4 regions of the Shewanella sp. Isolate8 genome follow, and region 4 is predicted to be linked to each of the others. Evidence: predicted binding sites of a transcription regulator. Region 4 holds the regulator's gene; each other region holds the start of a gene.
What was found. The regulator sigma-54, encoded in region 4, starts transcription at its own class of promoters, with help from an activator protein. The targets are predictions, from matches to a motif close to GTTGGCACGNNNNTNGNNT.
Positions count from the first base shown of each region.

Region 1: flgF (flagellar basal-body rod protein FlgF) is a predicted target of sigma-54. The motif match lies at 1,289-1,307, and genes of this name have one in related genera.
Region 2: pdsR (proteobacterial dedicated sortase system response regulator) is a predicted target of sigma-54. The motif match lies at 929-947, and genes of this name have one in related genera.
Region 3: L1D43_RS13930 (nitric-oxide reductase large subunit) is a predicted target of sigma-54. The motif match lies at 962-980, and genes of this name have one in related genera.

Region 1 covers NZ_JAKEVI010000001.1:947,776-949,979, reverse strand. Annotated here, with positions in the region: gene flgG (flagellar basal-body rod protein FlgG) at 1-487, opposite strand, end outside; gene flgF (flagellar basal-body rod protein FlgF) at 498-1,241, opposite strand; gene flgE (flagellar hook protein FlgE) at 1,428-2,204, opposite strand, start outside.
Region 2 covers NZ_JAKEVI010000001.1:1,477,268-1,479,471, reverse strand. Annotated here, with positions in the region: gene L1D43_RS06570 (marine proteobacterial sortase target protein) at 1-10, opposite strand, end outside; gene pdsO (sortase-associated OmpA-like protein PdsO) at 50-805, opposite strand; gene pdsR (proteobacterial dedicated sortase system response regulator) at 1,026-1,718, shown strand; gene pdsS (proteobacterial dedicated sortase system histidine kinase) at 1,721-2,204, shown strand, end outside.
Region 3 covers NZ_JAKEVI010000003.1:327,188-329,391, reverse strand. Annotated here, with positions in the region: gene L1D43_RS13930 (nitric-oxide reductase large subunit) at 1-916, opposite strand, end outside; gene L1D43_RS13925 (LpxL/LpxP family Kdo(2)-lipid IV(A) lauroyl/palmitoleoyl acyltransferase) at 1,238-2,164, opposite strand.
Region 4 covers NZ_JAKEVI010000001.1:77,923-80,126, reverse strand. Annotated here, with positions in the region: gene L1D43_RS00355 (RNA polymerase factor sigma-54) at 74-1,561, shown strand; gene hpf (ribosome hibernation promoting factor) at 1,592-1,879, shown strand; gene ptsN (PTS IIA-like nitrogen regulatory protein PtsN) at 1,882-2,204, shown strand, end outside.

The sequences.
Region 1 (2,204 bases), 870 kb from region 4:
GGGTCTTTACCGACACTTCACCTTCTGCAGAGACGGTAATGCTAGTGGCATCATCAGGGATGGTGATGGCTGGCTGCAGCACATAACCCGAACCCGGGGTCACTATCTGCCCGGTATCGTCCAAGGTAAATTGACCGTTGCGGGTATAGGCTGTGGTGCCGTCGGGCAGCTGCACCTCGAAGAAACCCGGACCTTCGATCATCAGATCCAGTGAGTTATCTGTGGTCAGCATATTGCCCTGGGTGAACATCTTCTGAGTCGCCACCACCTTGGTACCCGCACCTATGTTCAGGCCGTTGGGTAGCTTAGTGTTAGAGGCGCTGATCCCCCCCGCCTGGTTGACGGTTTGATAGAGCAGGTCTTCGAAGACGGCTCGGCTCTTCTTGTATCCAACTGTGCTCGCGTTCGCCACATTGTTGGAGATCACCGAGATATCTGTTTGCTGGGCATCTAAGCCAGTCTTACTAATCCATAACGCCGGATGCATAATCTATCTCCTAACTAATGCGCATTAATGACGAAGAGGCTTGATCCATCTCTTCGGCGGTTTTCATCATCTTGACCTGCATCTCAAACTGACGCTGCAGATCGATTAAAGAGACCATCTCGTCGACGGCATTGACATTGCTGCCCTCAATAGCCCCACTCTCCACCGCAACATTGGGGTCGGCCGCGGCATTCACGCCAGACATTTGACGGAACAGGCCATCCTCGCCGCGCATCAGGTTTTGATTGCCAGGGTTGACTAACTTGATGCGGCCAACTTCCTCGATCACCTCGGCGGTGGAGCCAAGCGGTCTGACCGAGATGGTGCCATCTTGGGCAATCTCGACCTTCTCGATAGGAAGCGGTAGTACGATGGGGCCGGCATCTCCCATAATGGGGTTGCCTCTATCGTTTCGCAGCAGACCCGAGGTATCGAAACTCAGGCTGCCAGAGCGGGTGTAGGCTTCGCTACCATCGACGGCCTGCACGGCTATCCAACCATCGCCCTTCACCGCGATATCGAGATCCCGGCCCGTGGTCTTGATGGGGCCGGCGGCAAAGTTGGCCGACGGGTTCTCTGTCATGGAAAACACCCTTGTCGGCAAGCCTTCGCCAAAGGCCTGCATGGATCTGGCCTGCTCAAGATCCGACTTGAAGCCGTCGGTATTGGCGTTGGCAAGGTTGTTGGCACGCACTGCCAGCGAATGCATATTCTGCTTGGCGCCACTCATGGCGACATAGAGTAATTTATCCACTTGCTGCTCCGTCAATGTTTCAACTAAAACTGTCTAATAACAGAACAAAGCAAACATCATGCCAAGCAATGGATTTGGTTAGACTGCTTAAATCAAGCAGATAGAAATGAAGCGAAGGGAGGAAAGGCTAAGCGGCAAGTGAAGCGGAAATGTGTTGCCGCTTGGGCAACACATTTCACTAAGGGATTAACGGATCTGCAGTACCGTCTGCTGCAGGGTATTGTTAACCTCCAGCGTACGCGAGTTAGCCTGGAAGTTACGCTGAGCCGAGATAAGGTCCACCAGCTCTGTGGTCAGATCCACGTTTGACTGCTCAAGCGCCGAGGAACGAATGCTACCGAAGGTACCGCTGTTGGCCTCACCCGCCAGTGCCGGACCAGAATCCAGGCTCTCCTTCCAAGCGGTATTACCCACCTGAGTCAGTCCCTGCTCGTTTGAGAAGCGCGCCAGGGCGACACGGGCCAGCGGCACGGTTGAGCCATTGCTGTAGCTGGCGTTGATCAAACCATCGGCGCCCACTTCCACGTTAGTCAGACGACCAACGGTAGTACCGTCCTGACTCAGCTCGGTCACCTCGAACGGTGAAGCGTACTGGGTCGGGCTGTTGAAGTTGAGGGTTAGCGTTTGGCTGCCGTCTGTACCAGGGCCTAACACGTTGGCGCCACTGACCCCGAGCGTCTCTGTGGTGATCACCGCAGGATCACTACCTATATAGGCACCTGTGTCGTTGAACGACAGCACTGAGCCCTTCCAGCCGCTGGAATTAACCGCCGTGCCGGACGAGTCGGCCACACCGTCACCCGTAGTATCACGACCATAGGTGCCCGCGGCGCCTGCAAGATCGACCTGCTTACCGTCTACCGCGTAGAAGGCCACCCAGTTACTGGTGCCGGTATAGGCCGCCTGGGGTGGGCGCACGAAATAGGTGGTCAGAATGTGAGGCTCACCTAGTGAATCATACAT
Region 2 (2,204 bases), 1.4 Mb from region 4:
GTGGCAACATCTTATTTCTCCTTTTACGCGTTGCTTCATGGTGCAAAATCTAGTTTGAAGCCAGGGCGGTATCGCCAGGCAGCAACTTGATGGTCACGCGGCGATCGAAGAAATCATTTTCGAAGCTCTGCTCATCCTTAACCGGTGCGCTGGCACCATAGGCCTTGGCATCGAGCCTGGCCTCATCCACGCCTTTAGATACCAGGTAACTTCTTACCTCGGCGACGCGCTGCTCAGACAACGCCTGGTTGTAGCTGCTGTCGCCGCGTCTATCGGCGTAACCTGTCAAATCCAGCTTGAGCTGGGGCGAGATTGCCATGGCATCGGCCACCTCATCCAGCTGCCCCTTAAAGTGAGGCTCGACGGTAGAAGAGCCTGTCTTAAACTGCACGTTGAGGCCTAGGGCCAGCTCTTCCAGGCGAGTGCCCTGATGTTGTCTGAGCTGAGCCAGTTCTACCTTGGCCTCTTGATACTCCTGCTGCACCGTCAGCAGCGCCTCGTTTTGCTGCTTGAGCGCCATCAGGCGACTCTCCTTCTCGGCCAATGCGGCCTGCTGCTGCTTGATCTCGCTGTCGTTGGCCACCGTCTTGCCTATCATGCCACCGGTAAAGGCGCCGATAATCGCGCCCACAGGGCCGGCTACCACGGCGCCCAGCACTATGCCTGAGCCAACACCGATAAGCGCCTCTTCATCTGTCGAGCTGCTGTTTGTCGTTTGCGTCGCTTGAGTTGCGGGGGCAGCGAAAGCCATTGAGCTGCCAAATAATGAAACACTGATTAATGCGGCGATGATCTGCTTCTTCATGGGAAAATCCTCAAGTTGACATGGATGGGTTTAATCAGAACCTTGTGGTTCCTGTCGATGAGGTCATTAAACCTGAGTGAAATGGCAAGTCAGGGGTGCAAAAATGACGATGCGCAGACCAAATGTGGCAAGAAAATGGCATTTGTCCCGGGCCACTTTTCTCCCAGATATTTTGCTGTATAGTCACACTCCAGAAACACTAAGCTGTAATGGATGGATCATGAAGCGTATTGCAATAGTTGAAGATGAGGCGGCTATCCGCGAAAACTACAAAGAGGTGCTGCAACAGCAAGGCTACTTTGTGCAGGCGTACGCCAATCGCCCCAGCGCCATGGAGGCCTTCAACACTCGTCTGCCCGATTTAGCAATCATCGATATCGGCCTGGAAGATGAGATAGACGGTGGCTTTACCCTGTGCCAGTCGCTCAGGGCCATGTCGAATACTTTGCCTATCATCTTTTTGACCGCTAGAGACAGTGACTTCGACACCGTCTGCGGCCTGAGACTGGGCGCCGATGACTACCTGAGCAAAGACGTCAGCTTCCCCCATCTGATCGCTCGCCTGGCCGCACTATTTAGGCGCTCGGACATCCAAAATGGTGCCAACCCGCAAGATGGCATGATAGAGCACGGTAACCTGACCATAGATGTCAACCGCATCCAGGTCTACTGGAAGCAGCAGCCTATCGAGCTGACGGTCACCGAATTTTGGATGGTGCACGCCCTGGCCAAGCGCCCCGGCCACGTGCGTAGCCGCCAGGCATTGATGCAAGATGCCAAGATCTATGTGGATGACAGTACCATCACCTCCCACGTGAAGCGGATCCGCAAGAAATTTATCAGCCAAGACCCAGAGTTCGATTGCATCGATACCGTCTACGGCATGGGCTACCGCTGGGATACCCAAGACTAAGCATGTTTAATCTGCCCATCGGCCTGCGCACTAAGGTCGCCATACTCTCTCTCTTCCTGCTCTGCCTGCCCTGGCTTGGCTACCAATATGTGTGGGAGATGGAAAAATACCTGCGCCACGGCCAGGAGAAGACCCTAGAAGGCACGACCCAGGCGCTAGCCACCGCCCTGCATGAACGCCCTAAGCTGTTCGACAAGCAGGCGAGTTTTCTGTCACAGGTCAAGAAGGGGCGGGATCTCTACGCCTACCCGTTAACCGGCCCTATCCATCTGGACGGCAAGCTGGGCGAATGGGCCGATAATCGTCATCGCGCCCTGACCTACGGCGCCGACCATCAGCTGTTTAAGGCCGATGACGGCAAGCCGCTCAACATCCGTTTTACCCACATGGTGGGTAAGTATGCCGGTTACCTCTATGGTTATTTCGAGGTGACAGATCCTAAGGTGATCTACCGCGGCACCAACAGCCTGCGCATCGACAACAACG
Region 3 (2,204 bases), on a different contig from region 4:
GAGCCGTTATGCCCCCCAGGAGGACCTGTAGCAGGAAGAGACCGACCGCAGTAACGAAGTATTTACCCACGGCTTTCTGTGAGGCCGTTGGCTTCTTGAGGAACAGGGGATCTTCCTTGGCGGGTGTTGGCAGCTCTTCATGCTTGCCAGCCGCATGATGCCAAACCAGAGCGCCGACACCTGCGATCAGGGTCACGATACTCAGGATAGACCAGACGATGTTGTCAGAGGTTGGGGTGTTACCCAGCTGAGGGTCGAATGGCCAATTGTTTGTGTAGGTGTACTCTTGACCTTCACGTTCGGTGATGGCGGCCCAGGCACCCCAGAATAGGAAGGCGTTTAGCTGTTGACGACGCTCTAGGTCGGGTACAGTGCCTTCTTTCATCGCGTATTGTTCACGCAGAGTAGCCAGCTTAGGATCGTCACCGAAGAGAGACAGATAGTGATCCGAAACCTCTTCAATCGCCTTGACGCGGGTGTCAGACAGGCTGATGTGAATCTCACCATTGGCCGAGGTGGTCAGGCTGTTGTGGCGAAGATCGTCACGCAGAGACTGTTCGAGCCCGGCTTTCTTGATAGAGTCCAGTTCGTTAAAGCTTCTGCCATATTGCGCCTTGGCGGTGATATCTAACCAGGCCTGAGCCTCACGGTGTAGCCAGTCTGCGGTCCAGTCTGGGGCAACGTAGGAGCCGTGACCCCAGATAGAGCCTAGCTGGTGTCCGCCCATAGAACGCCAAACCAGTTGGCCGCGTTCGATATCATTTTGAGTGAACAGGGGCTGACCCTGAACATCGGTAAAGGCAGTGGGAATCGGAGGTTTTTCGCGATAGATGTCACTGCCTATGCTTAGCAGGACAGAGAATGAAGCGATAAGTACTATCAAGAGTGCTATCGCCGTTAGCCGTTGTTTGTTCATAGAGCCTCTCAGCGCAATATATTGTAGGTGTGGAGTACCCTGTAATAGCATCTAGTGTGCCAATTTTTTAAGTAGTTGATTATTAATGATTAACCTTGTGTTGGTGTCTTATTAAGTTGTCATAATGACAGCCCTGTTAAAGTGTAAAAATGACACCGTGTGTCAAAAAGACAGTGTGTGTTTTGTCTGTGTCGATTTGATACTTGTTGGCTCGGTGGGGTGATGCTTGGTGACAAAAAAGCCAGCCTCAATGGCTGGCTTTATCTGGCGTTTCCCGTTAGGGATTGAGCCTTCAGTGGCGAGATGAAAGTCTACAGGCCTCTAGCGATAGAGCGACGGGTCATCCTTATTGGGGCGCGTCTTGAAGCGTCTATGCAGCCACATATACTGCGCCGGGCTTCGTTCGATGATCTCTTCTATGATGCGGTTACCCCGCTTGGCATCTTCGAGCTCGTTCTCCCCAGGGAAATCCTCCAGCGGTGGCTGGATCTCTATGGTGTATCCCTTGTCATCCTGGTTACGCACCACAATGAATGGCAGTACCTTGGCCTTGCCCAGTTTGGCCAGGGTGGTGGCACCCGTGATGGTTGCGGCTTCCTGTACGGCGAAGAAGGGGATAAAGACGGCGCTTGAACGGCCAAAATCCTGGTCCGCGGTATACCAGATCACATCTGGGTTGCGCAGGCTGCGCACCATCTGCCTGAGATCCCGTTTAGGCACCAGTCCCTTGTTGGAGCGCAGGCGTCCCTTGACCTGAAGGTATTCCATCAGCGGATTATTGTGGGGACGGTAGACGCCTATGCCCGGCTGAAACTGGCCGAAGATACGAGCGCCCATCTCCAGTGGCAGGCAGTGCACCGCAAAGAGGATAACCCCCTGACCCGCCGCCAGTGTCTGTTCCACATTTTCCTGGCCTTTAATCGTCATGTGGCGCTGAATGCGTTCATCGCTCCACCACCAGGCGTTGGCGATGTCGAAGATAGCCTTGCCAGTCTCTTCAAAGTTTTGGGTCAACAAGGCCTGTTGCTCGGCCGGGCTCATCTCGGGAAAGCAGAGTTCGATGTTGCGTTTGGCTGTGTTGACGCGGCTGCCGGCGATTGCCATGGCTAAGCGGCCTATGCCTCGCCCCAGCTTCATCTGGGCCCTGAGCGGCAGCAGCTGGGTCAGGCGCATCAAGCCGACACCTAACCAGATGAGCCAGTATTTGGGATGGAAAAATTGAGCGGAGAATTGAGCGTTTTCGACCACGGTTGACCCTATGGGGTTTACAAAAATTACTGCTTATTCT
Region 4 (2,204 bases):
TCGATATATTTGTCCGGCACATATAGCCAGAGCTTTCTCATTTTATAATTAGAAACAAGGGAATAGCAGTACGATGAAAGCGTCACTTCAGCTCAAAATGGGTCAGCATCTCACCATGACGCCCCAGCTACAACAGGCCATTCGTCTGTTGCAGTTATCGTCATTAGAGTTGCAGCAGGAGATCCAGCAGGCATTAGAATCTAACCCGCTACTGGAGTTGGACGAAGAGCAGGAGAGCGCCAACGTCGAGCTGCAAGACGATGCCGTCAGCGACAACTTCGACACCAAGTACGACGACAAGATAGAGCTGGATTCGAGCCAGGATAATTCAGGTGTCGAGACCTCTGACGCCCTGACCCAGGACTCCATGCCAGACGAGCTGCCGGTCGATACCACCTGGGACGAGGTCTATACCGCCTCGCCCAACTCCAGCTCGGGCGCCATGCGTGACGACGACATGCCTTTTCAGGGAGAAACCAGCGAAGGTCTTTACGAACACCTTGAGTGGCAGAAGAACCTGACCCCCTTTTCCGATAACGACCTGGCCATCGCCACCGCCATCATAGATGCCATCGACGAGCGTGGTTACCTGACCCAGACCTGTGAAGATATTCTCGAAGCCATGGGCGATCCTGAGATCGAACTCGACGAGGTCGAGGCGGTACTCAAGCGGGTACAACACTTCGATCCCATAGGCGTGGCGGCAAGGGATCTCAGCGAATGCCTGACGATTCAGCTCGCCCAATACAGCGACGACACGCCGCACATCGCCAACGCCCGCATGCTGATCAAGGAACATCTGGATCTCATCGCCGGCCGCGACTTCCGTCTGTTGATGCGCAAGACCAAGCTCAAAGAAGATGACCTAAGGGATGCCATCGCCCTGATCCAGACTCTCAACCCTCGTCCCGGCCTCGCCATCACCGCCAGCCGCGACGAATATGTAATCCCGGATGTGACCGTCACCAAGAAGAAGGGACGCTGGGTGGTCGAGCTCAATCCCGACAGCATGCCCAAGATCAACGTCAATCAGCAGTATGCCGCCATGGCGCGCAGCACCAAGAGCCAGGCGGATGGCCAGTTTATTCGCGGTCACCTGCAGGAAGCCAAATGGTTCCTCAAGAGCCTGGAGAGCCGCAACGAGACCCTTCTCAAGGTGACCAACTGTATCGTCGACTTCCAACAAGGCTTCTTCGAATTTGGCGAAGAGGCGATGAAGCCCATGGTACTGAACGACATTGCCGAGGCGGTGGAGATGCACGAGTCCACCATCTCACGTGTGACCACACAAAAATATATGCATACCCCGAGAGGGATCTTCGAACTCAAATACTTCTTCTCCAGTCACGTCGGTACCGACGATGGCGGAGAGTGCTCTTCAACAGCAATACGCGCCTTCATCAAGAAGCTGGTTGCTGCGGAAAACCAGAAAAAGCCATTGAGCGACAGTAAGATGGCTCAACTCTTGGCCGAACAGGGTATCAAGGTAGCTAGACGCACCATTGCCAAGTATCGTGAAGCGATGCTGATACCGCCGTCGAATCAGCGCAAGAGCTTATAAAACAAACCTGGAAACTGGAGGACTATCTTTATGCAAATAAACCTGACTGGGCACCATATCGAGATCACCCAATCTCTACGAAGCTACATCGAAGAGAAATTCACAAAGCTTGAACGTCATTTCGATCAGATCAATAATGTGCACGTTGTATTAAATGTCGAAAAGTTGCAACAGAAGGTTGAGGCAAAGTTACATCTCCGCGGCGGAGAAGTGTTCGCAACATCCGAACATGCGGACATGTATGCCGCGATAGACTCCCTGATTGACAAACTCGATCGTCAGGTCATTAAACACAAAGAGAAGCTTACTAAACATTAACGATGGAACTGAGTACCATCCTGCGGCCGGAGTGCACCACCTGCGCCACTCCGGGCAGTAAGAAAAAGGTACTGGAGCTTATCAGCGACTTAGCCGCTGTCCAGTACCCTACCCTCTCCTCTCAAGAAATTTTTGAAAGCCTTCTGGCTCGAGAGAAAATGGGCAGCACAGGTATAGGCAATGGTATCGCGATTCCTCACGGGCGGCTGACCAACATAGATCAACCCGTGGCCGTACTGGTGAAATGTGCTGAACCAATCGCATTCGATGCCATTGACAATCAGCCCGTCGATATTCTTTTTGCATTATTAGTGCCCGCAGATCA